DNA from 4 places in the Bacillus sp. JJ864 genome. Region 4 is predicted to be linked to each of the others. Evidence: predicted binding sites of a transcription regulator. Region 4 holds the regulator's gene; each other region holds the start of a gene.
What was found. Region 4 encodes Rex, which represses fermentation and respiration genes when NADH is low (regulators of the CRP and FNR family bind a similar motif). Its sites were predicted from a motif close to TTGTGAAATATTTCACAA; they were not measured.
Positions count from the first base shown of each region.

Region 1: V7024_RS12850 (DUF1641 domain-containing protein) is a predicted target of Rex. The motif match lies at 7,046-7,063, and genes of this name have one in related genera.
Region 2: pflB (formate C-acetyltransferase) is a predicted target of Rex. The motif match lies at 3,136-3,153, and genes of this name have one in related genera.
Region 3: V7024_RS04545 (lactate permease LctP family transporter) is a predicted target of Rex. The motif match lies at 3,729-3,746, and genes of this name have one in related genera.

Region 1 covers NZ_JBALLY010000077.1:17,564-26,413, forward strand. The annotation lists gene V7024_RS12805 (methyl-accepting chemotaxis protein) at 1-327, shown strand, start outside; gene V7024_RS12810 (metal-sulfur cluster assembly factor) at 457-771, shown strand; gene V7024_RS12815 (M4 family metallopeptidase) at 813-2,462, opposite strand; gene V7024_RS12820 (pirin family protein) at 2,610-3,308, opposite strand; gene V7024_RS12825 (DUF3920 family protein) at 3,547-3,981, opposite strand; gene V7024_RS12830 (Dps family protein) at 4,172-4,612, shown strand; gene V7024_RS12835 (TIGR00730 family Rossman fold protein) at 4,874-5,452, opposite strand; gene V7024_RS12840 (MazG-like family protein) at 5,525-5,839, shown strand; gene V7024_RS12845 (ferritin) at 5,903-6,409, shown strand; gene V7024_RS12850 (DUF1641 domain-containing protein) at 7,168-7,608, shown strand; gene V7024_RS12855 (NAD(P)/FAD-dependent oxidoreductase) at 7,653-8,831, shown strand.
Region 2 covers NZ_JBALLY010000049.1:25,569-34,418, reverse strand. The annotation lists gene V7024_RS09070 (serine hydrolase domain-containing protein) at 1-78, shown strand, start outside; gene V7024_RS09065 (sugar ABC transporter ATP-binding protein) at 264-1,082, shown strand; partial or broken gene pyk (pyruvate kinase) at 1,308-2,717, opposite strand; gene pflB (formate C-acetyltransferase) at 3,264-5,513, shown strand; gene pflA (pyruvate formate-lyase-activating protein) at 5,580-6,311, shown strand; gene V7024_RS09045 (hypothetical protein) at 6,583-6,726, shown strand; gene V7024_RS09040 (diglucosyl diacylglycerol synthase) at 6,719-7,882, shown strand; gene V7024_RS09035 (YfhE family protein) at 8,536-8,658, opposite strand; gene V7024_RS09030 (GNAT family N-acetyltransferase) at 8,726-8,850, opposite strand, start outside.
Region 3 covers NZ_JBALLY010000020.1:104,115-112,964, forward strand. The annotation lists gene V7024_RS04535 (arsenic transporter) at 1-1,096, shown strand, start outside; gene V7024_RS04540 (DUF2642 domain-containing protein) at 1,142-1,840, shown strand; gene V7024_RS04545 (lactate permease LctP family transporter) at 1,882-3,543, opposite strand; gene V7024_RS04550 (hypothetical protein) at 3,939-4,112, shown strand; gene V7024_RS04555 (metal-binding protein) at 4,374-4,868, opposite strand; gene V7024_RS04560 (YkvA family protein) at 4,898-5,263, opposite strand; gene V7024_RS04565 (LTA synthase family protein) at 5,897-7,819, shown strand; gene V7024_RS04570 (D-amino-acid transaminase) at 8,058-8,850, shown strand, end outside.
Region 4 covers NZ_JBALLY010000126.1:3,521-9,441, forward strand. The annotation lists gene V7024_RS18240 (ABC transporter ATP-binding protein) at 35-1,960, opposite strand; gene V7024_RS18245 (redox-sensing transcriptional repressor Rex) at 2,144-2,773, shown strand; gene V7024_RS18250 (YdiK family protein) at 2,800-2,997, opposite strand; gene V7024_RS18255 (CPBP family intramembrane glutamic endopeptidase) at 3,000-3,728, opposite strand; gene groES (co-chaperone GroES) at 4,062-4,346, shown strand; gene groL (chaperonin GroEL) at 4,385-5,921, shown strand, end outside.

The DNA.
Region 1 (8,850 bases), on a different contig from region 4:
CAAATAGAAGCTGCCCAAGGAATTACAGTCATTCGTGAAGCTGGTTCTTCTTTTGCAACCATTGTCGAACAAATTAATGAAGTATCTTCACAAATACAAGAAGTCTCAGCGACTGCGGAAGAGATGGCTGCAAGTGCAGAAGAAATGAATGCTTCTCTTAATAATATTGCTTCTATCTCGGGTGAAGTAGCAGCAGAAACAACACAAACTGCAAGCTCTGCTGGAGAGCAAGTAAACGTAATGAAAGACATGTCCGATAAATCGCAGCAGATGAAACATGTTGTAGAAGAACTCGATACACTCGTTTCTCGATTTAAAACTGAATAATAACAAAAGCATTCCTTGTTATAGGGAATGCTTTTTCCTATAAGAAAATACTGTGAGCCAGATCACTGCATCTTCACTGCAAATCCGCTATAATGAGAATAAATATCATTCATTAATAGAGGTGCTACTATGTCTCACACTTTAGAAGATAAAGTATATGCCAACTTGGAAGCTGTTATTGACCCTGAACTTGGCGTCGATATTATCAATCTTGGGTTAGTATATGACGTTACAACTGACGAACAACAGAATGCTGTTATTACAATGACAATGACTTCAATTGGTTGTCCGATGGCTGGGCAAATCGTATCTGATGTCAAAAAAGTATTAGCAACAAATGTCCCTGAATTAAACGAAATTGAAGTAAATGTTGTTTGGAACCCACCATGGACAAAAGATCGCATGTCCCGGCTTGCTAAAATCGCATTAGGCATTCGTGATTAAACGAGAAAAAAGACCTGATATGAGTCAGGTCTTTTCGTTTCTTATTTTACTCCTACCGCATCATATGCTTTCTTTACAGCTTGTACTTCTTTAGAATTTTGGCCGTATAAATCTGTAGCCGCTTGAATTGTAGCTTGGCGCATCATCTTAAAGTTTGAGTTTGCAGTTAAATATTTTGAAAGAGCGCGGTAATAAATTTTTTCTGTCGCTTCGCGGCCTACGCCATTTACAGCAACGTCGTAATGCGTACCACCTTCAGAAATTAAATATGCCGCTTTATTATTAATGCTGCTGTTAATATGAACTCCGCCATTATCATACTTTCCTGTGTAACGCTTACTATAATGATCTGGGTAGCCTTCACTTGGCTTTAATGGATTTGGAAGAGAAGCTGGATTACTTAAAGAACGCAATGCATCACCTTGTTTACCTGGCGTATAAATATCTTCTCCAAGCTCCCAATCATCACGGTCTACCATTGCTCCCATAATATCAGATAACGATTCATTTAATGCACCAGATTCATTTTTATACTCTAGATTTGCAGTGTACTCTGTTACTGCATGAGTGAGCTCATGTGCAATAACATCAAGTCCTGCTGATAATGGAATGAATACTTCCCCATCACCGTCTCCGTACATCATTTGGACACCGTTCCACGCTGCGTTATTCCACCCTTCCCCTACATGAACAGTAGAAATCAACTTCGCTCCCTCGTTATCAAATGAATTACGGTTGAATGTTTTCTTGTAATAATCGTATACTTTCTCAGCATTAGCGTGCGCATCAACAGCTGCTTTATCCTCGAAGAATTTATTTTTACTTTCTATTTCTTCACCAGTATATCCAAGCCATTGTGAGAATAAGTTGAACCAATTTTCATCCATATTTTTTGCATCAAATGTATGAACACCTTTTCCACGTTTCCCATCGAATAAATGAAAAGCCCCAGTTTTTGAGTCCTGTGCAATTTCAAAACTTGTTCGATTCCCTAACACGCCGTATCCAAACCCTGTGATATGATCAATCGCATTATATTTCTCAATTACATTTCCGTTTGTTGCATCAATAAAGTAATGCCAGTATCCTGGTGCTGGTTTTGAAACGGATGCTTTTACAAGATATGAAAGATAATAGTTTCCATCTTTTTCATATACATATAAGTCTTTTTTAATGCCATCATAGTTATCTACCTTGCCAATTTCTCTCTCAATATCAGCCTTCGCAGCATTTACAGCCTCATCTTCTGAAATGCTCGCATTCGCTGGAATATTTTTATCTTCTAAATTCGGGATAACTTGCCCGAAAAACGCTTTTACATTGTTATCTTTATCCAACGCTACTGTTTGATCAGATCCATAAACAGGAACACCATTATGTTTTTCAATAAGCTTCACATGTGTCGTTTCTGCCTGTGCATCTTTTTCTTCACCAACGACTTCAAAATGTTTCTCAATATTTCCTGCTAATTTAAACATGTCTTTTTTACTCTTTAAATACTCAAACACCGTTTCTTTTTTATCTAATCCTTCCGGTGCTTTCCACTCTTCCCCAATAAAAGATGGTGTCTGGAACTCTTGGTTGTATTGAATCTTTTGCTCATCTGCATATGTACGTGACGTACCTAATGTCGCAAATGCTCCTAAAGCCATAGACAAAGCTACCGTTGAAGATAAAACCTTCTTTTTCAAAACCAACACTCCCCATCCCTATATTTTTGACACTTTTATACAATTCTAGGGGAATTAGTAATAACCTTTATTTGATTTTTTAGAAAATTTCGACAGAATATTCAAAAAATAGCAGCGTCCTCTTTAGACGCTACCATTGGAATACACTTATTGTTTTTTCATTTCAATTACTAAATAATGGGCTGTTTCCGCCGCTTGAATACGAATATCTTCTTCAATTACTTCTGCTGCATCTCTCATTACTAACGTTTCACCATTCACAACGCCGCTTCCCTCAATTTGAACTAAATAAGCTTGACGCCCTTCACCAACTGAAAATGTACTCTCTTTTCCTTCTTCTAAAGCAAGCGAGTACAAGTTTGCATCTTGATGAATTTCAATCGGTGCACCTCCATCAATTGGCGAAACCATGTGGAACCATGTATTCTCACGTTTATTCCAATCAAATTTAAATTCACCGTAATTTGGTGTATGACCAGTACGGTCTGGTAAAATCCAAATTTGCAGAAGACGCAATGTTTCATCGCCTAAGTTATGCTCACTATGGAAGACGCCTGTTCCAGCACTCATATACTGCACATGTCCACGCTCAATTGTTCCGCGGTTTCCCATACTATCTTGGTGTGTTAATGCTCCGTCCACTACGTAAGAAATAATCTCCATATCACGGTGCGGATGCATCTCGAATCCTGTTTGTGCTGCTACCAAATCATCATTAATAACACGAAGTGCACCGAATCTCATATTATTTGGATTATAATAATCTGCAAATGAAAAATGAAAATGTGTATTTAACCAACCGTGATTTGCTCTTCCCATTTGTTTATGATCAACTTTTTTAAACATATTTTTCACCTCATATTATCTCGAATTCGAGATAATTATTTAAAATTTTTTTGAACTGTACTTAAAAAATTGTGCTGCTTACAAGCGGAACTACTACTGTATGCTCCCCTGTCTGATTCGTACTAATTCATTAAATTGTGTTGCTTAGCTTTGTAACTACAGTTTAGAACTATACTTAATAATTGTCAATTACTTTATTTTTGTAAGTTAAAAACTAAAACATAGTGCGCACTATGTTTTAGTTCGCATACCTTCTTCTATATTCTCTCAGCTTTCTCTTCGCAAACACCCTTGCATCTTTTTCAATCCACCGCTTTTCATACATTTCATCTCCAACGTACAATAACTTATGTTCGTGCTGCATGTCGTGCCGAAACTCATGCAACAATGTTTCTAGTACGCCCTCATACTTCTCCCACATACAAACAAAAATGAGCCGCTTTTCTTTATGGTAAAATCCGCTCAAAGGAAATAAAAATTCTTCTTCCTCTTCTCCTAATCGTATTAACACATCATTCGTTTCGCACGTATCACAAAAAATAACAGGTACCTCACGTCGTTCAATTAATGAGAAAACATCCCTCTTTACTTGATTTACATCCCATGGAAAATCATCATCAAGTACATACCAGTTCCCAGCTTGTTGATATATCCTTTCAAATGGGAGTTGCATTTTCATTCTCCTTTCTCTTTACTCTCTGTTACTTATATGTCACATTGGCTCTTATTTTAAACATACATGTGTGTCACAAAATATTTAAAATTATATATGCAAAAAGGGTTGATTTCATACCCGTCATTAGATTATAATGATTATAAATTAACAAACAGTATAAAATAATAATTTAAAGGGGATTGATCATATGAACACGCAAGTAATTGAAGCATTAAACAAACAAGTAGCAAACTGGAACGTTTTATTCACAAAATTACACAATTTCCATTGGTACGTTACAGGACCTCAATTCTTTACACTTCATGAGAAATTCGAACAATTTTATACAGAAGCAGCTACGAACATCGATGAAATTGCAGAGCGTATTTTAGCAGTTGGTGGCAAACCAGTAGCAACAATGAAAGAATATTTAACATTATCTTCTATTCAAGAAGCAGCTTACGGAGAAACTGCAGAAGGGATGGTCGAAGCAATTATGAAAGACTACGAAATGATGCTCGGCGAACTGAAAAAAGGCATGGAAATCGCACAAAATACAGACGACGAAATGACATCTGACCTACTACTTGGCATCTACACAGAACTTGAAAAACACACATGGATGTTACGTGCATTCTTGAATCAATAAGAAAAGCAGAAGCGGCTCGTCCAGAATGTGAGGGGGATGGAGTTTCTGACGTAGAGGTGCTTTTTACCTCGCAGGAAGAAGCGAAGCCACCGAACATTCTAGCCGCTGGAGCTGGACAATAGAAAAGCAGAAGCGGTCGCCGATATATCGGCGACTTTTATGATATATCGGCGCTTCGACACAATATAAAGACCCTCCGACGATATTCGACAAACAACACATATCAAAAAACCGAGTGGGACACCCCCCACTCGGTTTTTATCATGTTAACTGCTTCCACTTATTCCCCATAACTGGTCTTTTGTAGCCTTTCATTTGCACAAACAATTCATCAGCTGTTTGTGCTGAAACAAGCAATTCTTTATTTGATGGATTCATAAACCCTTCTTCTGCTGCACGGTCCACCATTTGTAATAATGGTGTGTAGAATTCTGCAATGTTCAGCAAGCCAACGGGCTTTTCATGAATCCCGATTTGTGACCAACATACAACTTCGAACAGCTCTTCAAATGTTCCATATCCACCTGGCAATGCAATAAATGCATCAGCAAGTTCACTCATTTTCGCTTTTCTTTCATGCATTGTTTCTACTTCAATTAGTTCTGTTAAACCGCGGTGAACAATTTCTCCTCTAAATAATCCACGCGGCATGACACCTGTTACGCGGCCGCCTAGCTCTAATACTTGATTCGCTACTTCTCCCATTAATCCAACGCAAGAACCGCCGTATACAAGCTCTATATTATTCTGAACTAGTATTTTTCCAAGCTGACGAGCTTCTGTTTGAAACTCTGGACGCTCCCCAACATTTGATCCTGCAAACACACAAATTCGTTTCATTCTGCCACCCCAAAGCCATATATTGTTATGCTACAATGTAATCATACTACATATTGAAAGGATGAGGGAAGGATGAACACGAATGAATTTCAAAGTTGGGTGGAACAATTTTATCATGAACGCGGCTGGTCCCAATATAATTCTTTTATTCGCGTTAATTTTTTAGCAGAAGAAGTTGGCGAAGTTTCTCGCGTTGTACGCGCTATCGAAATCGGCCGCGATCGCCCAGATGAAACGACGAAGACCCAAGAAGAATTAACAATCGAATTAAAAGAAGAACTTGGTGATGTACTCGGAAACCTTATTATTTTAGCGCAAAAATATAACCTAGATTTGCAAGATATTATGGAAACACATGTGAAAAAACTTTCTAAACGATTCGAATAATAAATGAGAATTATTTTCAACTATGATATGATTATATTGTAATAATATGAAAGGGGTCTTTTAATGTTATCTCCAAAATTACGTGAAGCACTAAATGATCAAATGAACTTTGAATTTTACTCGGCCCATGTGTATATGGCAATGGCAGCATATTGTACATCAGAGAGCTATGATGGATTTGCGAACTTCTTTCTTGTACAAGCAGAGGAAGAGCGTTTCCATGCTATGAAGTTGTACAATTATATTAACGATCGCGGCGAGCGTGCGATCATCACTGGATTCGATCATCCAAATAACGAATACGAATCGATTTTATCTGCTTTTGAAATCGCCCTTGAGCACGAGCGCGAGGTTACAAAACGTATTTATAACTTATCTGATATTGCATGGGATGAGCGCGAACACGCTACCATCACCTTCTTAAAATGGTTCGTTGATGAGCAAGTAGAAGAAGAAGCGTCCTTCGATAGCATCATTCAAAAATTAAAGCGTATTACAAGTGATTCAAACGCATTGTTTATGTTAGATGCCGAATTAGAAAAACGTACATTTACTCCGCCTGCTGAGTAAACAAAAAAGCAATGAGCCCGCTGCTCATTGCTTTTTTTGTTTTATCCCGCTATTCGTGGGCAGTAAGACCCCCACCTCAAGATTGAGAGAAAATCGGAGAAGATAGGCGGGGGATAACTGCCCGTAAAAGCCCGATTAGCGAGGGCTAATAATCAGTAGCCCCCCACTGATTAAAGTTTCACTTTATAGCATAACCCCGACGATAATCGCTGATAAAGCACTTACTAATGTTGCACCTTATACAAGTTTTAATCCGAAAGAAGATACATTTTTAAAAGAAAAAATGTACAAAAAAAGCATAAATCGACCGCTTTCGTCAATTTATGCTTCTTACATTGTAAAGTTGGAATAAAACAACAGGTATAATGCCCTGTAAGTTCGTAGATTATAGTCATTAAAATCGAATGCTTAATCATCATTTTTATGTTAACATAGGTGTATTGTAGTATATAATATACTCAGTTGGTAGACACAGTTTTTTACTGGACAAGTCCATAAGCTAGAGGAAGCAACTAGCCTTTTAAAATTTACTATTTCAGATTCGGTGATTACTTATAGTTCATTCGAATGTTCCAACGAATTGAAAAGACATATTGACGGGCAATAGTAGCTTTAAGAGCATCTTGCTCTAAATCTTTGTGTAAAGTTTTACAAATTTCCTCGAGTTGTTACGGACGAAGAAATCTTACCTGTAATGGGAAATCTTCTTTCATTCCCAAAAATTTAAGAAGTATTGCTATCGTAAAGGAGAATTGGAGATGCCAGAAACAATCACTCAAACAAAGCCTGAACAAGAATCATTACAAATTTCTGCTAACCTAGGACAGCTTGATGTACTTGATCAGCTATTAAAGCCTGAAGTTCAAGAGTCTTTAACTACATTAGTAGAACAACTTCCAAAATTAACTGAGCTCGTTAACATTTTAACAAAGTCTTATGATTTCGCTCAAGCAGTCGCTACTGATGAAGTATTAAAAAATGATACTGTTGGAGCAATCCAAGAACTTGCAGAACCTGTAAAAGATACAGTGAAAACCATTGCTGCAACTGCTATCGAAGCGAAAGATCGCGCTGAAGAAAGCAACGAAGTTATTGGTCTTTTTGGCCTTTTAAAAATGCTAAAAGATCCGCAAGCACAAAAAATGTTTCGTTTTGTAAACGCTTATCTTCAAATTACTGCGGAACGCAATCATAAATAATTCTTTCTTACACAACAATTAGTAAAGACGGGGGATATCATACTATGTCAAAACAAATTGTCATCTTAGGTGCTGGTTATGGCGGACTTCTTGCAGCTTTAAATGTACGTAAACATTACAGCAAATCAGAAGCACAAGTTACAGTTATCAACCAATATCCAACACATCAAATTATTACGGAACTACACCGCCTTGCAGCAGGAAATGTTTCTGAACAGGCAATTGCTATGCCATTAGAAAAACTTTTCAAAGGCAAAGATATCGATCTTAAAATCGGAACAGTTGAGTCATTCTCAGTAGACAAAAAAGAAGTAAAATTAGCTGACGGCAATACTTTATCTTACGATGCTCTTGTAGTTGCTTTAGGAAGTAAAACAGCTTACTTTGGCATCCCAGGATTAGAAGAAAACAGCATGGTATTAAAATCTGCAGACGATGCAAACAAAATCTTCAAACATGTTGAAGAACGCCTTCAAGAATACGCAAAAACAAAAAATGAAGCTGACGCAACAATCGTAATCGGCGGCGGCGGATTAACTGGCGTTGAGCTAGTTGGTGAACTTGCTGATATTATGCCAAAGCTTGCAAAAAGCCACGGCGTAAATCCGAAAGAAATCAAGTTATTGCTTGTTGAAGCAGGTCCAAAAATCCTTCCAGTATTACCGGATGATTTAATTGAACGTGCAACTACTAGCTTAGAAGCACGCGGCGTTCAATTCTTAACAGGCCTTCCTGTAACAAACGTTGAAGGCAATACAATTGATTTAAAAGATGGTCAAAAAATCGTTGCAAATACGTTCGTTTGGACAGGCGGCGTTCAAGGTAACCCTCTAGTAGGTGAATCAGGTCTTGAAGTGAACCGCGGCCGTGCAACTGTTAACGAATACCTTCAATCTACTTCTCATAAAGACGTATTCGTTGCAGGTGACAGTGCAGTTGTCTTCGGTTCAGAAGGCCGTCCATATCCGCCAACAGCACAAATCGCTTGGCAAATGGGCGAACTAATTGGCTACAATCTATATGCACATCTAGAAGGAAAAGCATTCGAAGAGTTTGCACCAGTAAACTCTGGAACACTTGCAAGTTTAGGCCGTAAAGATGCAGTTGCTATCATCGGAGCAAGTTCAACTCCACTTAAAGGCTTACCAGCATCTCTAATGAAAGAAGCAAGTAACGTTCGTTACTTATCACACATTAAAGGTCTATTCAGCTTAGCTTATTAATCTGACTGATAGCCCGAAT
Region 2 (8,850 bases), on a different contig from region 4:
AATATTCAAAATAACATTAAATCGTTTGGCGTTGTAAGTAATGATATTTATACGATGGTACGGCATGTAGAAGGTTAGAAAGCTATCTTACGAGATAGCTTTTTTTATATTTTTAGGTGGAAATCTATGGGCATAAAAATCCTCTTCTTTTGAGGGAGGTGCGAGCAGGTCATGTTGAAAAATCAAGGTGGCTGTATACATTTGGAAAAAAGTGCGCGGAAATGAGATAATAATAAAAATATGTAAAAATAAGGAGATGAAAAATGGGAATCCATGAGCATCATGCCCGGAATGGAAAAAGGTTATTTCTTGTTGCTATTTTTATATTTTTAATTGCTATTATAGCGTTTATCCTTGATTATACTCGAACGCCGCATTTCCAGTGGAACAAAGAGACGATGCCTTTTATTAGCATGATTATAACGGCCTGTCTGCTTATGATTTATAGTTTTGTAGAAAGAGAGAGGGCGAAGAAAATTGGCGCAACAATTTGTATCGAAGGGACCGCATCGTTGTTGCATCACCATCGATTCGTTGTACGAAGAGAGGCATCTTTCGTAACCACTGTTACATACTTTTCGATGGATGGAAATACAATGGCTATTTTAAAAGAAGAATATGAAACAAACCTACAAAGACTATGGAAGATTTTCATATCGTTTTTTTTGAACGCATTGATTGAAAAACGCTTTGTTTTATATAACGAACTGGGTGAAGCGATGCTGATTGTAAAACAAAAAGCAGGCATGTCCTTTTCCTATACGTTTTATGACTTGGCAGGGAATAAGATTGGTGGATTGAAACAAATCTTAAGCTTAAAAAAATTGAAGTGGCTCTTACTGTCTGAGCATGATGAAGAAATTGGTGAAATTACCGGGGATTTGTATGCGAATATCCAAAAAGGACAATGGAATGATGGTAGTTCTATTGAAGTAAAAGAAGATGCAATTCCAGTAGAAGCGATTGAATATTTTTCGGCAAGCGGTGGCTCGCTTGTTAATTTATTAGTGGTGGAACATGCGGAGTATGAGAAAGCTTTATATTATGCCGTAGCTGCAATACTGACATTGAAAAATAGTTAGACATAGTAAAGTGAAGGCAGATAGGGATATAAATCCATTTTAATTTTTCGACATAGAAATCAAGGCTATGCACAACACAACGTGATCTACTCTCGCTTTCTCCCTTTGTTTTAAACTTCGCATGTGGCAGGAAAGGGCACTGATCGCTTCTATACGCGGCCAGATGCTTTCGTCCTCCCTAAAAAGAAGAGGGGTTTATTAGTTTATATAAGTCCTTCTTTACTTCATGACCTCAATTTTCAACAGATTTGTTGTGCCACGTTCATTAACAGGAACGCCTGCTGTTACGATAATGATATCTTGCGAAGAGACAAGTTGTTGTTCTTTAGCATTACTTATTGCTTGTTCAATTACTTCATCTGTCGTTTGTTTTGGGGTGGTGAAAAATGGGTGTACGCCCCATACGAGTGCAAGTTGCTGCATAACATATTGTTCAGATGTTGTTGCGATAATCGGTGTGCGTGGACGGTATTTGGAAATCATTTGTGCTGTATAACCGCTTTTCGTTGGTGTTAAAATTGCCTTTGCTTGTAAAGAATAAGCGGCTTGGACAGCAGCAGCGCCAATTGTTTCTGTTATTTGTTTGTAGTCATTGTGAAGTGATTGCGTTTGGTTTTGGAATAAAGAAGATTCTTCTACTTGCAGAGCAATTTTATCCATCATTTGTACGGCTTCTACTGGATATTCACCGGCAGCTGTCTCTCCTGAAAGCATAATCGCATCTGTGCCATCAAAGATAGCGTTTGCTACATCGGATGCTTCCGCTCTTGTTGGTCTTGGATTTCTTTGCATAGAATCAAGCATTTGTGTTGCTGTAATAACGGGTTTTCCGAGTAGGTTACAAGTGTGAATCAACTCTTTTTGAATGATTGGTACATATTCTGCTGGGATTTCAATCCCCATATCACCGCGTGCAACCATAATCCCATCCACAACTTCTACGATTTCTTTTATATTATCAATTCCTTCTTGGTTTTCAATTTTTGCGATGATACGAATATGCGAGGCGTTATGCGCTGCTAATATATCGCGTACTTCTAAAATATCCGCAGCTTTACGTACAAAAGAGACTGCGATGTAATCAACCTGTTGCTGTATGCCAAACAGAATGTCTTGTTTATCTTTTTCAGTAATACCTGGCAAGCGGATTTTTACATTTGGTACGTTTACACCTTTATGATCTTTAATGATTCCGCCGTGTATAACTTTCGTTTGTAATTCACCATTATCTTTTGTTGTTACTTCTAGCTCTAATAAGCCATCATCGAGTAATAGATGAGATCCTACTTCTACATCGTCATATAGGCCTTCATAAGTGACAGAAAAACGTTTAGATGTTCCGAGCACTTTTTTCATGGAAACAGTAACTGTTTCTCCTTCAAGTAGCTTTGCTTCTCCCCCCTCAAATTCATCTGTACGAATTTTTGGTCCTTTAATATCTTGTAAGAGCGCAATGTTCTTTTTGGAGGCCGCTGCAGCTTTTCGGATTGTATTGATACGTACTTGATGTTCTTCGTGCGTTCCATGAGAGAAATTTAACCGAGCTACATTCATTCCAGACTCTAGTAAAGAAAGCAATGTTTCGTATTGGTCACTTGCAGGTCCAATCGTGCAAACAATTTTTGTTTTTCGCATATCAAATTCCTCCTTATAGAAGTTTCACTATATTATGTTGCACTTGTATGTGTACTTCATGTATACGTATGTAATTTGTTTTAGTTAATGTTAAAAGTGTTGTTTTCGGATATCTTGATAAGTTTGAAGAGGTTGTCATATGTAATAGAAGAACTTGATGTTCGAGGTATTTTTTATGATAGAGGACGTGAGCGAGAAACAGAATGAAAAAAGTTGTACCGAAACAGGTGAAACTTTTTTCATTCTGTTTCAAAAATACTATAACAGAACAAAAATGAAGAGTATTACAGTTTGCAATAGGTATGACCCTTGTATTACAGGGAATGATTCCTTTATTGGAATTCAAAACAATAAAATTACTAAAAGAGGGTTAATTTAACAATGTTTGTAGCAGTGTTTCCACTACGTCGATAGTAGTTTGTGTAAATATTCACAAACATGTCACAACTTAAACGTTCACTTTTTCAAAAAAGTAGTATTCTAAATACGTAAGCTGTTATATAAAAAATCTAAGTCCTGTACTAATCAAAAATGGAGGAGATTAGGATGACTGAAGTATTAGAAAATGTAAAAAATGCATGGGAAAACTTTAAAGGTGAAAAGTGGAAAGCAGAGATTGATGTCCGCGACTTCATTTTAAATAATGTAAACGTTTACCAGGAGGATGATTCCTTCTTAGCTGGAGCAACAGAAGCGACGAAACAACTTTGGGATCAAGTAATGGATTTAACGAAACAAGAACGTGACAATGGCGGAGTTCTTGACATGGATACGAAAATTGTTTCTTCTATTACATCACATGACCCAGGATATTTAAATAAAGATATTGAAAAAGTAGTTGGTTTCCAAACTGACAAGCCATTTAAGCGTTCATTACAACCATTCGGTGGTATTCGTATGGCAGAGCTAGCTTGTGAGTCTTATGGATATGAAATGGACAAAGAACTAAGCCGTATTTTCAGAGACTGGCGTAAAACGCATAACCAAGGCGTATTCGATGCTTATACTCCTGAAATGAGAGCAGCTCGTAAATCTGGCGTTATTACAGGTCTTCCAGATGCATATGGACGTGGTCGTATTATTGGTGACTATCGCCGCGTTGCATTATACGGTGTAGATCGTTTAATCGAAGCGAAAAAAGCAGATTTGAATTTAACTGGTGGTGTAATGAGCGAAGAGACAATGCGTTTACGCGAAGAGTTATCTGAGCAAATTCGTTCCCTTCAAGAATTAAAACAAATGGCAGCGTCTCACGGTTTTGATATTTCTAAACCAGCAACAAATGCACAAGAAGCATTCCAATGGTTATATTTTGCTTATCTTGCAGCAATTAAAGAACAAAATGGTGCAGCAATGAGTCTTGGCCGTACATCTACTTTCTTAGATATCTTTATCGAAAGAGATTTAGTAAACGGTACATTAACAGAAGAAGCAGCACAAGAAATTGTGGATCACTTCATTATGAAATTACGTCTTGTGAAATTTGCAAGAACACCTGATTATAATGAATTATTCTCTGGTGATCCAACTTGGGTAACAGAATCTATCGGTGGTATTTCACTTGATGGTCGTCCATTAGTAACGAAAAACTCATTCCGTTTCTTGCATACATTAGACAACCTAGGACCAGCTCCAGAACCAAACTTAACAGTTCTTTGGTCTAAACAATTACCGCAGGGCTTTAAAAACTACTGTGCAAAAATGTCTATTAAAACATCTGCAATTCAATATGAAAATGATGACATTATGCGCCCAGAGTACGGTGATGATTACGGTATTGCTTGTTGTGTATCTGCAATGAGAATTGGTAAGCAAATGCAGTTCTTCGGAGCTCGTGCAAACTTAGCTAAGACACTATTATATGCAATTAATGGCGGTAAAGATGAAAAATCAAAAGAACAAATTGCACCTGAATTTGCACCGATTACTTCTGAAGTGTTAGATTATGAAGAAGTAATGCGTAAATTTGATGTGACAATGGAATGGCTAGCAGGTTTATATTTAAATACATTAAATGTAATTCATTATATGCATGATAAATATAGCTATGAACGCATTGAAATGGCGCTTCATGATACAGAGATTCTTCGTACAATGGCAACAGGCATTGCCGGATTATCTGTAGTAGCTGACTCTTTAAGTGCAATTAAATATGCGAAAGTAAAACCAATCCGTGATGAAAATGGTATCGCAGTTGACTTTGAAATTGAAGGGGATTTCCCTAAATACGGTAACAATGATGATCGTGTAGATGAAATTGCAGTTAATCTTGTAAAAACATTTATGAACAAACTTCGTAAACATAAAACATACCGTAATTCTGTTCATACAATGTCAATCTTAACAATTACATCTAACGTTGTATACGGTAAGAAAACTGGTAATACTCCAGATGGTCGTCGTACTGGAGAACCATTTGCACCAGGTGCAAACCCAATGCACGGTCGTGATACAAAAGGTGCACTAGCATCATTATTATCTGTTGCGAAATTACCATATGAAGATGCACAAGATGGTATTTCTAATACATTCTCAATCATTCCAAAAGCACTTGGTAAAGAAGATGAGGTACAAGTTAAAAACTTAGTATCTATGCTTGATGGATATGCAGTAAAAGAAGGACATCACTTAAATATTAATGTATTTAACCGTGAAACATTAATGGATGCAATGGAACATCCTGAAAAATATCCACAATTAACAATTCGTGTATCTGGTTATGCGGTTAACTTCATTAAATTAACTCGTGAACAACAAATTGACGTTATTAACCGTACAATGCACGAAAGCATGTAAGGAAAAAGTTTCCCTCTGTTTTTCATAAAGACAGAGGGGGGCTGTTTTAATAGAGGAGGAAGTAACATGGTAAAAGGAAGAATTCATTCTGTTGAGTCTTGTGGTACTGTTGACGGTCCAGGAATCCGTTATGTTATATTTACGCAAGGGTGTTTACTACGTTGTCAATATTGTCATAATGCGGATACGTGGGAGATCGGTAAAGGGAAAGAAATAACAGTTGAAGAAGTGATGCAGGATGTTACATGTTACCTTCCTTTTATGGAAGCTTCTGACGGTGGTATTACAGTAAGTGGCGGGGAGCCACTACTACAGTTAGACTTTTTGACTGAGTTGTTTAAGAAATGTAAAGAGGTCGGCATTCATACGACAATTGATTCTTCAGGAGGGTGCTATTCTGAAGATGAAGAATTCCAAAGAAAACTAGATATTTTGATGGAATATACAGATTTGGTATTACTTGACTTAAAACATATTGATTCAAAAAAACATCGTAAATTAACAGGCAAACCGAACGAACATATTTTACAATTTGCTCGTTATTTATCAGATAAAAAGAAATCAATTTGGGTGCGTCATGTACTTGTACCTGGAGTTACTGATAGTACAGAGGACTTAGAAAAGCTCGGAGCCTTTATTCAAAGTCTTGATAATGTACAAAAGGTAGAAGTTTTGCCGTATCATAAGTTAGGGGTCTATAAATGGGAGGCACTAGGTCATAAATATCCTCTTGAAGGAGTAGAGCCTCCAACGGAAGAATGCATTCAAAAAGCAAAGAATATTTTAGCAGCAGTCTAATCCAATTGTGGATTAGGCTTTTTGCTTTCTTTCGATAAATAGTAGAGCAAATATAAGGAAAAGAGTATACTTATATTATATAATGACTATTTTTGTAAAGAAATGATATGGATAAATTTACAAAAATGTAAAGGGAAAACGAAACAATAAAAAGAATTAAGAAATAGTGTAGTGCGTATCATGAAGTATAGATGCCAAGTTATTGCGAAAGCAGTTATGGGAAAGTATAATGTTAAGATATGAGCAGATGGGATTAAGGGGTCAATAACATATGCTTTGTATATCCACGACAGGTACATATCCAGCGGAAATTCGTTGGAGTTCAAACTTGCAAAATTATAAGGAAATTGTTTTTTATATTGTACATATGCAATATAAAGGACCGAAAAAGCTAGGAGTGGATTTGTTTGATTAAAAACCCCAAGGTTTTAATATTAACAGCACATTACGGTAACGGTCATGTACAAGTGGCAAAAACATTAGAACAAACATTTCGTCAAAGAGGACTTAAGGATGTAATTGTATGCGATCTTTTTAGTGAATCACATCCTGTCATAACAGACATTACAAAATATTTATATTTAAAAAGTTATACAATTGGGAAAGAGCTATACCGCTTATTTTATTATGGTGTTGAAAAAATTTACGATAAAAAAATCGCATCATGGTATGCCAACTTTGGGCGAAAACGTTTAAAAGCGATATTACAAGCTGAAAAACCCGATATTGTTATTAATACATTTCCAATCATTGCGGTGCCAGAGTTAAAAAAACAAACAGGTATTTCTATTCCTGTTTATAATGTACTTACTGATTTTTGCTTGCATAAAATATGGATCCACGGAGAAGTGGATCGTTATTTTGTTGCAACAGATTATGTAAAGAACATTATGATAGAAGTAGGGGTACCTGCTGAGCAAATTGTAGAAACAGGGATTCCGATTCGGAAAAACTTTGAAGCATCTGTTAATGTAGAAGCCCTGTATGATAAGTATAATTTGTCACGAGACAAAAAGACTTTACTTATTGTGGCAGGGGCACATGGAGTGTTAGGAAGTGTAAAAGAGTTATGTCAGTCCTTTCTATCAGTTCCTAATCTGCAGATAGCCGTAGTTTGTGGGAAAAATAAAGCATTGCAGGAGGGTTTGCTACAACTACAAGAAAGCAACCCAGATGCATTAAAAGTATTCGGTTATGTAGAGAATATTGATGAGCTGTTCCGTATTACCTCTTGTATGATTACGAAACCAGGAGGAATTACATTAAGTGAAGCAGCAGCTTTGCAAGTACCTGTCATTTTATATAAACCAGTACCAGGACAAGAAAATGAAAATGCGAAGTATTTTGAAAAACAAGGTGCAGCGGTTGTTATTCGTGAAGATCATGAAATCTTTCCGAAAACGAAAGAATTATTGCAAGATGATATGAAGTTATTGCAAATGAAAGAAGCGATGAAACGCATTTATCGTCCGGAACCAGCGTTTCATATAGTGGATTCTATTTTAGAGGAAAATCACGTGCGGGTGCATACACCGGTACGTTCACCAGCCCTTGTACAGTCTTTTACTTAATATAAGAGCCTCTTTTCTATCTGTAGAAGGAGGTTTTTTTCGTTATTTCGTTTATATAAATCCAAATTAAAAAACGACATAAAACCATTCTTTTTAGGTAGGCGAGAGTATTTGGCTATGCATAGAAGCGGTCAGGGCGTTTTTCTACCACATGCGAAGTAAAAACATAGAGAGAAAGCGAGTGCAACTTCCTTTTTTTCTGCATAGCAGCAATCTATATGTCGAAAAAATAAAATGAATTTATATAGATAGGAATGCGAAAAAAGGAAGAATAGAAATTATTTGGTTCATCACTGTAACATGGGAGTGATTTTTTGAAAATGAATCATTTTGAATACACGGAACGGAAAGCGTCCACTCGGAGTGGAGTGTACATCTATATGTCTCCCGTTTTTTGATAATAAAATTGTTTGCAGAATGATAATTTATCCACAAAAGAATCCGCTTTCAATATACAGTAAACTTAAAATGTTAACAAAACTACCCACAATATCCACAAGTTTTAGTAAAAGTATCCACAAATCAAACAAACTCACTGTGGTTAAATTCCTCTTTTATAGGAAAGATATTCGAATTTATACACATTTTTAGTTTTTTGTGGATAAAGTTTTCCACAAAAAAACTACCTCTTCTGAACAAGAGGTAGCTGTATGTTAATAAATTCCTTTTGGTTTATATCCAGCTGCACGATCTGCTCTTCTAAATTCACGTTGATAGAGAACTTCTTGTGTGCTAGATAATTTACTTTTCGTTTTTTCACGTCTTTTCTTATCCATTCCAGTTCACCTCATGTCATAAAGTCATTACCTATCGTTACCAATGACAGAGGGAGATATACATAGATTACGCTTCTTTTAAATGGTGAGCGTCTTGGAATGTTGCTTCGCGCATTGTGTGTAGTGTGTATTGATCTTTTGGAATTTCATATAAGTTATATACTTCATCGTTTGCGTTAATTTGATCGTATA
Region 3 (8,850 bases), on a different contig from region 4:
AAAAAAAGCAAAAAGCTCTGGTATTCGCCTCTTTTGGTATACAAATCTTCTTTGTTTTCTCATGACATTATTCTTTAATAATGATGGTAGCATATTAATTACAACTCCCATTTTACTGCTTTTGTTACACCATTTACGACTTACACATGATCAAAAAGTACCTTACTTATTAAGCGGCGCACTCATTGCCACCGCCTCAAGTGCACCGATTGGTGTAAGCAATATTGTAAATTTAATCGCTTTGAAAATCGTCCATATGGATTTATACATGCATACAGCAATGATATTTGTTCCTGCCACTTTAGGCCTTCTTTTTATGGCGTTCCTATTATTCCTCATATTTCAAAAACAATTACCGAAAACGCTCCCGGTCTTACCGATACATTTAGATGAAAATTTCGTCAAAAAATCTTTCCATCCATTGCAGCCAAGGCCCCAAATAGATGCAAATCGTAAGCGAACACGATTTATGTTCGGGATTCTATTATTTGTTTTATGCGTTCGTATCAGCTTGTTTATTGCATCGTACTTTCAATTTTCTATCGCCATCACAGCGGTCATTGGCTCTATTATTTTACTTGGGTGGAGATGGTACAAACTGCGCATTCCACCGATTGACATGATTAAGAAAACACCCTGGTATGTGTTAGTTTTCGCATTTTCTATGTACGTAATTGTATATGGACTTCACAACATCGGTTTAACCGAATTTCTCATTACAAAACTTCATCCACTCATTACCAGAAGTTTATTTCATGCCGACTTTATTATGGGCGGCTTACTTTCTATCCTCTCTAACATCTTTAATAACCATCCTGCCTTAATGATTGGTACGATCGCACTTACCGAAATGGGACTAGATCCGATTACATTGAAAACGATTTATCTTGCAAACATCATCGGTAGCGACATGGGCTCACTACTACTCCCAATCGGTACATTAGCAACCTTAATGTGGATGTATATTACAAGAAAAGGAAAAGTAAATATCAGCTGGGGAACGTATATGAAAGCGACATTTCTCGTCATTCCGCCAACTGTCATTTTCACGCTACTTTGCTTATATTATTGGATGAAATTGGTCTTCGCAGCTTAAAAGTGAGGAAAAAGAGCGTATGTCATTACAAGAAAGGAGATTATTATGCTTCATTTACAAAAATATATTAATCGGCCCATACAAGTAACAATATCCGGGGAGCTTCTCCCATTTGAAGGAATTATGATTGATAAAGGATCAGATATAATCGTATTGTATGATGGAGAAAAATACATGTATATCTCTAGTTTACACATTCAACATTTAACTCCACTCATAGAATCCTTACTCTTTGAAAATCTCACAATTCCAGAATCTTTACTACCACAAGATATGTTATCAACCGAATCCACAATTTCACTTCGAAAAACACTACAAGTGGCAAAAGGACAATTTATTGAACTCGCACTATCACACGAACATTTTTTACATGGATATGTCACTCATATTATGAATGACTATTTTGTCTTCCTCTCACCTGTCTATCAAACATTATATATTCCATTTCATCACGTAAAATATCTTATTCCTTATCAAGAAGCTGAAACGCCTTATGGCTTAGAAAGAGAAAGACTATCACCAGCAGCATCAAAACTCACACTTGCCCGGACGTTTTCTGAACAATTGAAAAAACTAAACCAACATATTGTATTACTTGATTTAGGCATACAAGCTTACAAAGTTGGAAAATTAACGGAAGTAACTGACAGTCAAATTGAACTCATTACAGCACGTAATCAACATTTTCATTTCAATTTATACCATATTAAAACTGTTCATTTCCCTTATCAAAATCAAAAATAATCAAAAAGGGGACCTCTCGTTAAGAGAAGTCCCTTTGTTGTTTAAGGAATCATCCAAGTTAAATAATAAGCTTGAATATATGTGATAATACCGATGATTGTTACAAAGAATAAACTATGTTTCACTGTGAAGCGGAATAAATCCGATTCTTTCCCAGTAAGTCCAACTGCCGCACATGCAATTGCAATCGATTGCGGCGAAATCATTTTACCCGTTACACCACCTGTTGTATTTGCAGCAACAAGCAACACTTCCTTCACACCTACTTGCTGCGCTGTAATAGCTTGTAGGTTTGAGAACAATGCATTTGCAGATGTATCTGATCCTGTTAAGAATACCCCAATCCATCCAAGGAATGGTGAGAAGAACGGGAACAAACTTCCAGTTCCTGCTAATGCTAATGCTAACGTCGATGAAAGTCCAGAGTAATTTGCAATAAATGCAAAACCAAGTACTAATCCAATTGATAGAATTGGCATTTTTAACTCTTGTAATGTTTCTTTAAATGTCGCTACTGCTTGTTTTGGACTCATTTTTAAAACAAACATTGTAATGATACATGCAATTAAAATTGCTGTTCCTGTTGCTGATAAAATATCAAGCTTCAATACAGCTTCATACGGCGTTGGTTTATTAACAATTGGCTCTGCCTTCATGACTAAATTATGCAGACCCGGAACTTTAAATTTAAATACTAAACTTTCAAGCGCACCGCCTGGAACAAATAGGTCTTTAAAGAATTTTTGGCTCCAAATAACAACCATTACCGTTAAGATAATAAACGGTGACCATGCTTTTAAAACTTTTCCCGTCGTTAAGTTCATTGTAGAACCAGCATCTACCGTTGCCGCAGCTTCATCTTGTCCTTTTCCAGAACGGTAAATTGCTTTTGGCTGCCATACTTTTAAGAATAGCGATAAACTCACTAAACTTACTAATGCTGATGTAATATCTGGAAGCTCAGGTCCAAGATATGTTGCTGTAATAAACTGCGTAATCCCAAATGAGCCGCCTGCTACAAATAATGCAGGCCACGTTTGTTTCACACCTTTTAATCCATCCATTAAGAATACGATGAAAAATGGAACAAATAATGATAGAAGCGGCAATTGATGCCCAGCCATCTGCCCTACTTTATGAGGGTCAATACCTGTTACTTGACCAGCTACTAAAATTGGAATACCCATAGCTCCGAACGCTACCGGCGCTGTATTAGCGATTAAGCAAAGCCCCGCTGCGTATAATGGGTTTAAACCAAGTCCTGCAAGAAGCGCCGCCGTAATCGCTACTGGTGCTCCAAATCCAGCTGCCCCTTCTAAAAACGCCCCGAATGAGAAGCCAATTAAAATAACAAGTAGACGATGATCACTTGTAATAGAAAGAACAGATGCACGAATAACATCAAACTGTCCCGTTTTTACTGAAATTTTGTATAAAAACACTGACATAACGATAATCCACGCAATCGGCCATAATCCATAAGCAAAGCCATAACCGGTTGCTGCCATCGCCATCGTAAATGGCATTTTATAAACGAAAAGTGCAATTATAACTGTTAATACGACTGTAATAAATCCTGCAACATAGCCTTTCATACGAAAAACTGCTAACGCTAAGAAAAAAAATATAATTGGAATCATTGCAACTGCTGCCGAAAGCCAAATGTTACCTAGCGGATCATAAATTTGTGTCCATGTGCTCATAGCCCCTCTTCCTTTCTAGTATCCCCTGTTTGCTAACAACCATATAAGTAGATCACCAGGTCATCAGACCTTTAGATCTAAAAATAAAACGTTTTAAGAAAACGTTTTCATCAATGTCATATTTATACTTTATCATATTCTCTTTTATTTACAATCCCAATTTTCAAATTTTCTTCACAATTTCTTTGTTCACTTTTTCACAAATTGTGATATGATTATATGTTCTGTAATAAAAAAACGTTATCATTTATATATATACACCCTTTGATTTTTCAACATAAAAAAATGACCTGCCCCGCATACCTAAATACATTGTTATTTCCAGTTCATTCATGAATAGTAAAATAATATTTCCTTATACTAAAGCTGAAAACTGACTTTAGGAGGGCTAAAAAATGGCTGAACAAAACCGAAATCAATCTGCTATTGACGAAGGGCGCAATAAAACAAAACGCGGCATTGAAGCAGCAAGCGATGCAATGCAAAATGCCGTTGATGCTGTTGAAGATGCTGGAAAAGCAACAGTTGATCGTATTTCTGAAGCAATGAAAGATGTCACAGCTAGATAGTGTATTTCATACGGAACAAGGAACTGACCCAAAAGGCACATAGGTGCCTTTTGAGGTCAGTCTTTTTTCCGTTATCGACCGTTCTTTAGAATATATCGGCGGTTCGACACGGTATAAAGACCCTTCGACAACATTCGGCATACAAATAGTCGATCTGCTGAACTAGATCATATAGAAAAGTGAAAGGAGCTGACTAAAAAGTGGACTTTTTAGTCAGCTCCTTATTATAAGAGTAAAAGCACTTGCAGTATGCAAGTGCTTTTACCATCTTCTTTTTCTCCGTTTGCGGTGCATCATCTTTTTCCGCCTTGTATTCACACCATCCGCTATAATATGTAATGCACTAGCAGCTATAACGCCGAGTACAAACGTGATAATTTCTACTTCATGCTCCTTGGCAATTTCAAGCAAATTCCCCTCTAGCACCGTTTTATTTAACACGTATAAAAACGGTGAGAAAACAAGCAGCATGTAGAGAAGCCGAATTAAATCACCAATAATAATGGTATGTGTAAGCGGTGAACGATGCGGCATCACAGTTTGATATGGATACCAAAAGATGCGAAGTAATCCCCATTTCCGATAAGCAGCACTATGGATATCCAAATCCGGTGTTAAAAAGTAAGTCCCAACAATAAACCCAATCGCAAACGTAAGTAAAAAATCAAAATTTGTTAACCCGTAAGAAACAAGCATAAATAATAAGATAGGAAGAGAAACTAAGTTTATCTTCGTGTGTGTTTTTCCTGATGGCATATCCCATTCCTTCCGTTAGACGTTTCGCTTCATGAATCTAACTTTTGATCGATAAGTGACGTATCCACATCAGAACTAAACCATTCTCCCAGTTTTGTGCGCGCTTGTTCTTTTACTTTTTCATCGACATACATTGCAGCTTGTACGAGTGCAGCTGTTAATGCCCCTAAGTCATCTGTATAACCAAGTCCAGCTACAAAATCAGGAATCACATCAATCGGTGCAATAAAGTACGCAAGAGAACCAATAATTACAAGCTTTACTCGTTTTGGAACATCTCGTTTTTGTAATACATAAAACAGCAACAAGCTAGCATAAATAACTGAATGTCCCGCCTTAATTGCCGCATTTTTCACTTTATTCCAAAACGCTTCAACTGAAAAATTCTCCTTCATTATGAAAGCTCCCCTCGCTATTCTTCCGCGATTTGCGGTCAATTTGTGACGAAATAAAGAAATTTAGTAAGAGCGTTTCATTAGCAGGTGACATTCTCTTACTAATAGAAATTTCATATTTATTTCTAATAAACCAAGTTTATTTACAACATAAGCAAACTTCACACACATACAATATAGTGTAGATTCTAGCTTGGAACGTTACTTATCATATGCTCTCATTATAGCAAACAAACACAAAAAGAACAAGTGTTCGATTTATATTTTTAAATTTTTCTCAATATAAAATACTCTCTCCCACTACATATTCTTTCCCAATTTTGTTATATTTTTTAGTTGACGAGCATATAAACCAATGTTAAAGTTTTCACTGTCAGCTATAACGGAAAAAATACAAAAAATGTAAAATTCCAACGTGTTCCTAATAGCCAATTTTTGTTGTATAATACAAAAATGACGTTGTGCTTACGGAACAACATAGAGGCAGGAAAACAAAAGGTATGCATAGTTCAAGTCATATATGGATGTATGAAAGAAAAAACTCTATCCATGGCAAAGAAAACTATGTATTTTTTATTTTAGCATTTTTCTCTCAAAAATTGACCAAGCCTAATAGAGAAAGGGTGAAAATGGATGAAGGAATCTTTGAAATTACAATTTCAAAACGTGCGATTTACGTTATTTGTTGCCCTTACATTATGGTTAAAAACGTATATTATCACACGTACTAGCTTCGACTTAAAATTAGAATCGTTTATGCAAGAATTTATTTTATTTATTAGCCCATTAGCAACATCATTATTTTTAGTGGGTCTTGCATTATTTGCAAAAGGAAAAAAACGAAATTATATTGCACTTGGAATCGACTTTGTCCTGACTATTGTTCTTGTTGGTAACGTAATGTTCTATGGTTTCTATAATGACTTCGTAACATTACCTGTACTAGGACAAACGTCAAACTTTGGTAGTCTTGGCTCTAGTGTAAAAGAGCTCTTTAACTACAAAATTATTGTTGCGTTTGCTGACCTTATCTTCTTCTTTATTCTTTTAAAGAAAAAGAAAGAGTATGCAAAAACAGAGCGTGTTTCACGTCCAATGCGCTCATTATATTTTGTATCAACAATTGCTATTTTCTTTGCAAACTTAGGACTTGCAGAAACAGAGCGTCCTGAATTATTAACGCGCTCATTTGACCGCGTCATGCTTGTGAAAAACTTAGGTTTATACACACACCAACTATATGATCTTGGTTTACAAGCAAAATCAAGTTCACAAAAAGCATTTGCAGATGGAAGTAAGTTGCAAGAAGCAGAAAACTATGTGAAGACAGTACAAGAAAAGCCAGACCCAAATATGTTCGGCGTAGCAAAAGGGAAAAACGTAATTGTTGTATCTCTTGAATCAATGCAGACATTCTTAATTGGTTCTAAAGTAAATGGTCAAGAAGTAACGCCATTCTTAAACCAATTCGCCAAAGAAAGCTATTACTTTGAAAACTTCTATCATCAAACAGGCCAAGGTAAAACATCTGATGCAGAGTTTCTTGTAGACAACTCATTATATCCATTAGATCGCGGCGCTGTATTCTTTACACACGGTAACAATGAATTTATGGCAACACCAGAAATCTTGCACGATCAAGGTTATTACACAGCGGTATTCCATGCAAACAACGCAACGTTCTGGAACCGCAACATCGTGTACCCAGCACTTGGTTACGATCGTTACTTTAACGAATTAGATTATAAAATTACTCCTGAAACAAAACTAGGTTGGGGTTTAAAAGATATTGAGTACTTTGATCAATCAGTGGATATGTTAAAAAATATTAAGAAACCGTTCTATACACGTTTCCTTACATTAACAAACCACTATCCATTTGATTACGATGAGGGAACAAAATTAATCGAACCTTATAACTCTGGTGACGGTGTATTTGACCGTTACATGGTAACAGCTCGTTATTTAGACGAAGCATTAAAACACTTTATTGAACGTTTAAAAGCAGAAGGCCTTTACGATAACTCTGTTATTGTATTCTATGGCGACCACTACGGTATCTCTGAAAACCATAACCGTGCAATGGCACAGTTCTTAGGAAAAGAAGAAATTACAACATTTGACCATATGAACTTACAACGTACACCGTTCTTCATTCACGTTCCTGGTCAAAAAGAAGGTAAAACAATTACAGCACCTGCTGGAGAAATTGATGTAAAACCAACAATTCTTCATTTACTAGGTGTTGATACAACAAATGATATTCGTTTCGGGCATGACTTGTTCGCGCTAGACCGCAAACCATTTGTCGTATTACGTGATGGAAGCTTCGTTACAGATCAATACCTTTACAAAAATAACACATTCTATAACCGCCTAACAGGTGAGGTTGCACAAGTACCAAAAGCTGAAGCACAAGCAATGGTTGACCGTGCTCAAAATGAATTGCATATGTCAGATAAAATCATTGAAGGCGATTTACTTCGTTTCTATGAAGGCAACAAAACAAAAACAGGTACAATCAAAACAACGATTAAAGAAAAAAGCGCTGAGTAATCAGCGCTTTTTTTATAGCTGTGTAATCATCACACAACCTTCACCAAAATTTTACATAAAATTCACGAAACATATCTATAATAAAACATGTAAGCTTTGTCCCTAATAAACAAGCTACCCTCCTTTATGCAACGTTCTACTGTAGAACGTTGTTTTTTTTGTATTATAAAGCAGGATTCTTTCTTTCAACCTTCGAATTTGTATGTGCAAACACTACTTGGAGAAGGAAGGGGAAAACATGACGTATGAACGCTTTGTATTTTGGAATAGAAAAATGATTGATACAGCAAAAGAACAACCTCATATTGATTTAGAAGAGCGCGGTCTACAGTTTGGTGATGGCATATATGAAGTTATTCGTATTTATAAGGGTACTTTACACTTATTAGATCCACATATCACAAGGTTATACCGCTCTATGGAAGAAGTTGAGCTGTCCCTTACTCTCTCAAAAGCTGAGCTTATCTCATCCTTATACGAACTAATTGAAAAGAATCAATTTCAAGAAGACGGCATCATTTATTTACAAATTTCCCGAGGTATCAAACCTCGTATTCATGCCTTCTCTTTTGATACAACTCCAACTATTTATGCTTACATTCGAAAAAAAGAGAGACCTGCTTTATGGATTGAGTATGGGATTCGCGCGATAACAGAGCCCGATATTCGCTGGCTTCGCTGCGATATTAAGTCATTAAATTTGTTAGCAAACATACTGGCTAATACGAAAGCAGAGCGAAAAGGCTGCAAAGAGGCTCTTCTCGTTCGGAATGGCATTGTCACAGAAGGTAGTCTTTCTAACTTCTTTCTTGTGAAAAATGGCATACTATACACCCATCCTGCAAACCATCTCATTTTAAACGGCATTGTTCGGCAATATATTATATCGCTTGCCCATACATTACATATTTCTCTGCGAGAAGAATTATTTAGCATTCATGATGTATATAAAGCAGATGAATGCTTCTTTACAGGTACAACCTTTGAAGTAATGCCGCTTACCCATCTAGATGGAACCCCTATTCAAAACG
Region 4 (5,921 bases):
TAAATGAAAAAGATCAGTGTAATCACTGACCTTTTCATAGTTGTAATTCTTCCCACTCTTCCATGCATGCTTCCAATTGTTCTTGAAGTGTTTGTTTTTCTGCTGTAATATCACTGGCTCTTTCATAATCAGCGTATACTTCTGGAAGACAAAGTTGTTCTTCTAATGCCATGATTTGTTCTTCAATTGTTGCAATATTTTCTTCTAGTTCTTCAATTCTACGCATACGTTGACGTTCTTGCTTTTTACGTTCTTTTTCTTCAATGTAATTTAATTTTTCTTGTGCCACTTGTTTTTGTACAGGTTTATTTGTTTCTTGTTCTTCAAGTTCGGCGCGTTCGAGCATTTCATTTTTCTTTTCTACATAATAATCGTAATCACCGAGGTATTCCTCTGCTCCGTCTGTGGATAACTCAAGAACTTTTGTGGCAATACGATTAATGAAATAGCGGTCATGGGAAACAAATAAAATTGTTCCTGGAAAATCAATGAGCGCATTTTCTAAAATTTCTTTGCTGCTTAAATCTAAATGGTTGGTCGGCTCGTCCAAAATAAGTACATTTGATTTTTGCATCATAAGTTTTGCAAGAGCTAAACGTGCTTTTTGTCCGCCGCTTAAAGAAGAAACGGGTTTTAGAACGTCGTCACCAGAAAATAAAAAGTTCCCAAGTACTGTGCGAATTTCTTTTTCTGGTTGCAGCGGATAATCATCCCAAAGTTCATCTAATACACGTTTTGATGATGTTAAGTTTGCCTGTTCTTGGTCATAATATCCGATAGAAACGTTAGAACCAAACGAAAAAGTGCCGTTTAAAGGACGAAGTTTATCCACAAGAGATCTTAATAAAGTGGATTTTCCGATTCCGTTTGGACCGACAAGCGCAACACTATCGCCTCTCGTTAATTGGAAATGAATGTTTTGAATAATTGGCTCATTATTATAACCAATTGTAATATTTTTTACTTGTAATACATCATTACCGCTTTGTTTATCGATATCAAAATGGAAAGAAGCAGATTTTGTATCACCGATTGGTTTTTCCATAAGTTCCATACGATCTAATTGTTTTCGGCGGCTTTGCGCCCGTTTTGTTGTGGAAGCACGAGCAATATTTTTTTGGATAAAGTCTTGTAATTTTGTTACCTCTTCTTGCTGCTTCTCGTAACGTTTTATCTCTTGTTCATATAGTGTCGCTTTAAGGTCTAAGTATTTACTGTAGTTTCCTGTGTACTTTCGACTTTGTTTATTAGAGATTTCATATACTTGCGTTACAAGTTTATCTAGAAAGTACCGATCGTGTGAAACGATTAAAATAGCACCAGGATAACCTTGTAAATATTGCTCGAGCCACGTTAATGTATCGATATCTAAATGGTTGGTTGGCTCATCTAAAATAAGCAAATCTGGTTTTGTTAATAATAACTTCCCAAGGGCTAAACGAGTTTTTTGTCCACCGCTTAATGTGGAAATTGTCGTTTCGTGTGTTTCGGGAGGAAAACCAAGTCCGCTTAAAACAGAGCGAATATCAGCTTCGTATTGATAGCCACCTTTATTTTTATAATCTAATTGTAGGCGATCATACTCTGCTAACAATTTTTCGTAAATAGTTTCATTTGTGAAATTTTCTTCTTTTCCCATTTCTTGTTCTAGTCTGCGGAGTTCTTTTTCCATGCGCTCTAAGTGGAGAAACACTGTTAGCATTTCATCCCAAATCGTTAACGATGTTTCAAGACCAGTATGCTGTGCTAAATAACCGATAGATACATCTTTCGGTTTTATAATTTCGCCGCCGTCATGAGATAGTTCTCCGGCAATAATCTTTAATAATGTAGACTTTCCAGCGCCATTACGCCCGACAAGCGCAATGCGATCACGCGTCTGTACTTCTAACTTAATGTTTGAAAGAATCACTTCAGCTGCGAACAATTTGGAAAGGTTATTCACTTGTAGTAAAATCAATGTTTTCACCTCAAATAATTTCTTAACTTTGCCATGATTATATTTCTCAATCATACTAAAAATAGTGTATAGTTGAACATAAATAGAGAAATTCTCTCTCTATTATACAAGGAAAACTTGCAATGCTAAACTTCCGTACATGTTTTAATCACTTGAACAGATAGGAAGAGAGGAGGGGGTTGCATGGAGCAGCCTAAAATTCCGCAGGCGACTGCCAAAAGATTGCCTCTATACTATCGATTTATCCAAAACCTATCGTTATCTGGTAAGCAACGCGTATCATCTGCAGAATTAAGTGAAGCAGTGAAAGTGGATTCAGCGACAATTCGACGAGACTTTTCATACTTTGGAGCATTAGGGAAAAAAGGATATGGCTATAATGTAAATTATTTATTGTCGTTTTTCCGCGAAACACTTGATCAAGACGATGTAACACGCGTAGCATTAATTGGGGTAGGTAATTTAGGTACAGCTTTCTTACATTACAATTTTACGAAAAATAATAATACAAAAATTGAGATGGCATTTGACGTTGATGAAGAGAAAGTTGGAAAAGAAATCGGCGGGATTCCAGTATATCATTTAGATGAATTGGAAGAGAGACTATCAGATGATATAAAAGTGGCAATATTAACAGTGCCTGCTTTTGTTGCACAAGCTGTAGCAGATCGCTTATCGCATACGAGCGTACAAGGTGTTTTAAACTTTACACCTGCTAGGTTAAACTTATCAGAACATATTCGTATTCATCATATTGATTTAGCGGTAGAGTTACAAACGCTCGTGTACTTTTTAAAAAATTATCCACAATAAAAACGCAGGAATGTCCTGCGTTTTTATTATTGTTTCTTACTATCTTTTTTCGGTTTAGAAAAAAGAATGCGAATTGCCAAATTAAAATCAACTGTTGCCATTACAGCAAGTAGTATTGTGTAGAAGTTCCAAATTGTATCTGTCACACTTGTAATTGCTAAGTATGTAAAAATACACCCTAGAAGAAAATACAAAGTTGCCATAACAAATGGTGAATTTCGCATGTTTAAAATCCTCCGATGAATCCTTGCAGTTTTTCAGCTTTTTCTAGATAGGGACGAAGTACAAATGTAATTAACATAACATTTGTATTCATCATAACATGAGCCATAATTGGTACAATGATTCGTTTTGTTTGTACGTATAAAAATGAAAAAACAAGCCCCATGGAAATATACACTAATAAATGTGTAGGGTCAAAATGAATGAGAGCAAATATAAGCGAACTTACGATTGCTGCGATAAAGAAGTTATATCGTTTATATAGTGTTCCAAATAGAATTTTTCTAAATACAATTTCCTCAAGAATGGGAGCGAATATGGATGAAACAATCATAAATAATGGAGCAGCCTTTATAATTCCGATAATGTTTTGTGTATTTTCAGATTCAGCTTTAATTTTAAAAACTTGTGTTTCAATTGTGCCGGCAATGACTTGGGCAAATAAAGCAAGAAAAACTCCTAAAATAATCCACCCTATTGTAGCAGGGACATTTGTTTTTCCGCGATTCCATTTTTCTGATTGTGTATCATTACGTAGTAATACGAGGATGATGATAAGAGCGATAAAGAAGCTAATCAGTCCCCAATGTGCCGTTGCCAGTTGAACTTTTTCTTCGAAGGTCCGATGGCCATTATTGTATACTCCGCTTTTTAAAAGAATCCATCCACCAATTATACCTGATAATTGCATCAAAATATATGTAACAATAACCCACCAATATTGTCTCTTCAATTTTGTAACTCCTTTTTGAATTTTTTGTAAAGAAAAAGGAAAATGCTCTATCCATAGAGAAAACAACTTATGGCATCTTTCTTATTGTAACATAGGAGAAGATGAAAAAAAGATGGAATCTATCAGTACATCTTCCCGTATGTAATTATCAAGTAAAGCATAATCACTTTTGAACAAGCTGGAGAGGGGATGAAATAGTTTTCCGAAAAATTACGTTTTTTTCACTTGCAAAAGAAAATGAGATTCTTTATTATAATAAGTGTGTTAGCACTCGAAGTGATAGAGTGCTAATAAACATAAAATTTACATAAAAAATTGAGGAGGTTGTTGTTCATGCTAAAGCCATTAGGTGATCGCGTTATTATTGAACTTGTTCAAGCAGAAGAAAAAACAGCAAGTGGTATCGTACTACCAGACACTGCAAAAGAAAAACCACAAGAAGGTAAAGTAGTGGCAGTTGGTACTGGTCGTGTGCTTGAAAATGGTGAGCGTGTTGCTTTAGATGTAGCTACAGGAGATCGTATCATCTTCTCAAAATATGCAGGTACTGAAGTGAAATACGAAGGTACAGAATACTTAATTTTACGTGAAAGCGACATTTTAGCAATTATCGGTTAATTATATAAATCTTTAAAAATTCAAGGGGGTCAAATATTATGGCAAAAGATATTAAATTTAGTGAAGAAGCACGTCGTTCGATGCTTCGCGGTGTCGACACTCTTGCAAACGCAGTAAAAGTTACACTTGGACCAAAAGGTCGCAACGTTGTACTTGAGAAAAAATTCGGTTCTCCGCTTATTACAAATGACGGTGTAACGATTGCAAAAGAAATCGAATTAGAAGATGCATTTGAAAATATGGGTGCAAAACTAGTTGCAGAAGTTGCTAGCAAAACAAATGATGTAGCTGGTGATGGAACGACAACTGCAACTGTATTAGCGCAAGCAATGATTCGTGAAGGCTTAAAGAACGTAACAGCTGGTGCGAACCCAATGGGTCTTCGTAAAGGTATTGAAAAAGCTGTTGTAGCAGCAATTGAAGAACTAAAAACAATTTCTAAACCAATCGAAGGTAAATCTTCTATCGCACAAGTAGCTGCTATTTCTGCTGCTGACGAAGAAGTAGGACAATTAATTGCAGAAGCAATGGAGCGCGTTGGTAACGACGGCGTTATTACATTAGAAGAATCTAAAGGATTCACAACAGAATTAGATGTAGTAGAAGGTATGCAGTTTGACCGTGGATATGCTTCTCCTTACATGATTACTGATTCTGATAAAATGGAAGCTGTTCTTGATAACCCATTTATCTTAATTACAGATAAAAAGGTTTCTAGTATTCAAGAAATCTTACCAGTATTAGAGCAAGTGGTACAACAAGGTAAACCACTTCTTATCATCTCTGAAGACGTAGAAGGTGAAGCGTTAGCTACATTAGTAGTAAATAAACTTCGTGGTACGTTCAATGTAGTAGCTGTTAAAGCTCCTGGCTTCGGTGATCGTCGTAAAGCGATGTTAGAAGATATCGCAATCTTAACTGGTGGCGAAGTGATTACAGAAGAGTTAGGCCGTGATTTAAAATCTGCAACTATCGCATCTTTAGGACGCGCTAGCAAAGTTGTTGTAACAAAAGAAAATACAACAATTGTTGAAGGTATAGGAAACACAGAACAAATCGAAGCTCGCATCGGTCAAATTCGTGCACAATTAGAAGAAACAACTTCTGAATTCGATCGTGAAAAATTACAAGAGCGTCTTGCTAAATTAGCAGGTGGCGTAGCTGTAATTAAAGTAGGTGCGGCAACTGAAACGGAATTGAAAGAGCGCAAACTTCGCATTGAAGATGCACTTAACTCAACTCGTGCAGCAGTAGAAGAAGGTATTGTTGCTGGTGGTGGTACTGCGCTTATGAACGTATATACTAAAGTAGCTGGTCTTGCAGCTGAAGGCGACGAAGCAACAGGTATTAACATCGTACTTCGTGCGTTAGAAGAGCCAGTTCGTCAAATCGCAGTGAACGCTGGTTTAGAAGGCTCTGTAGTTGTAGAGCGCTTAAAAGGCGAAAAAGTTGGCGTTGGTTTCAACGCAGCAACAGGTGAATGGGTAAGCATGCTTGAGTCTGGTATTGTAGATCCAACGAAAGTAACTCGTTCTGCTCTTCAAAACGCAGCATCTGTTGCAGCAATGTTCTTAA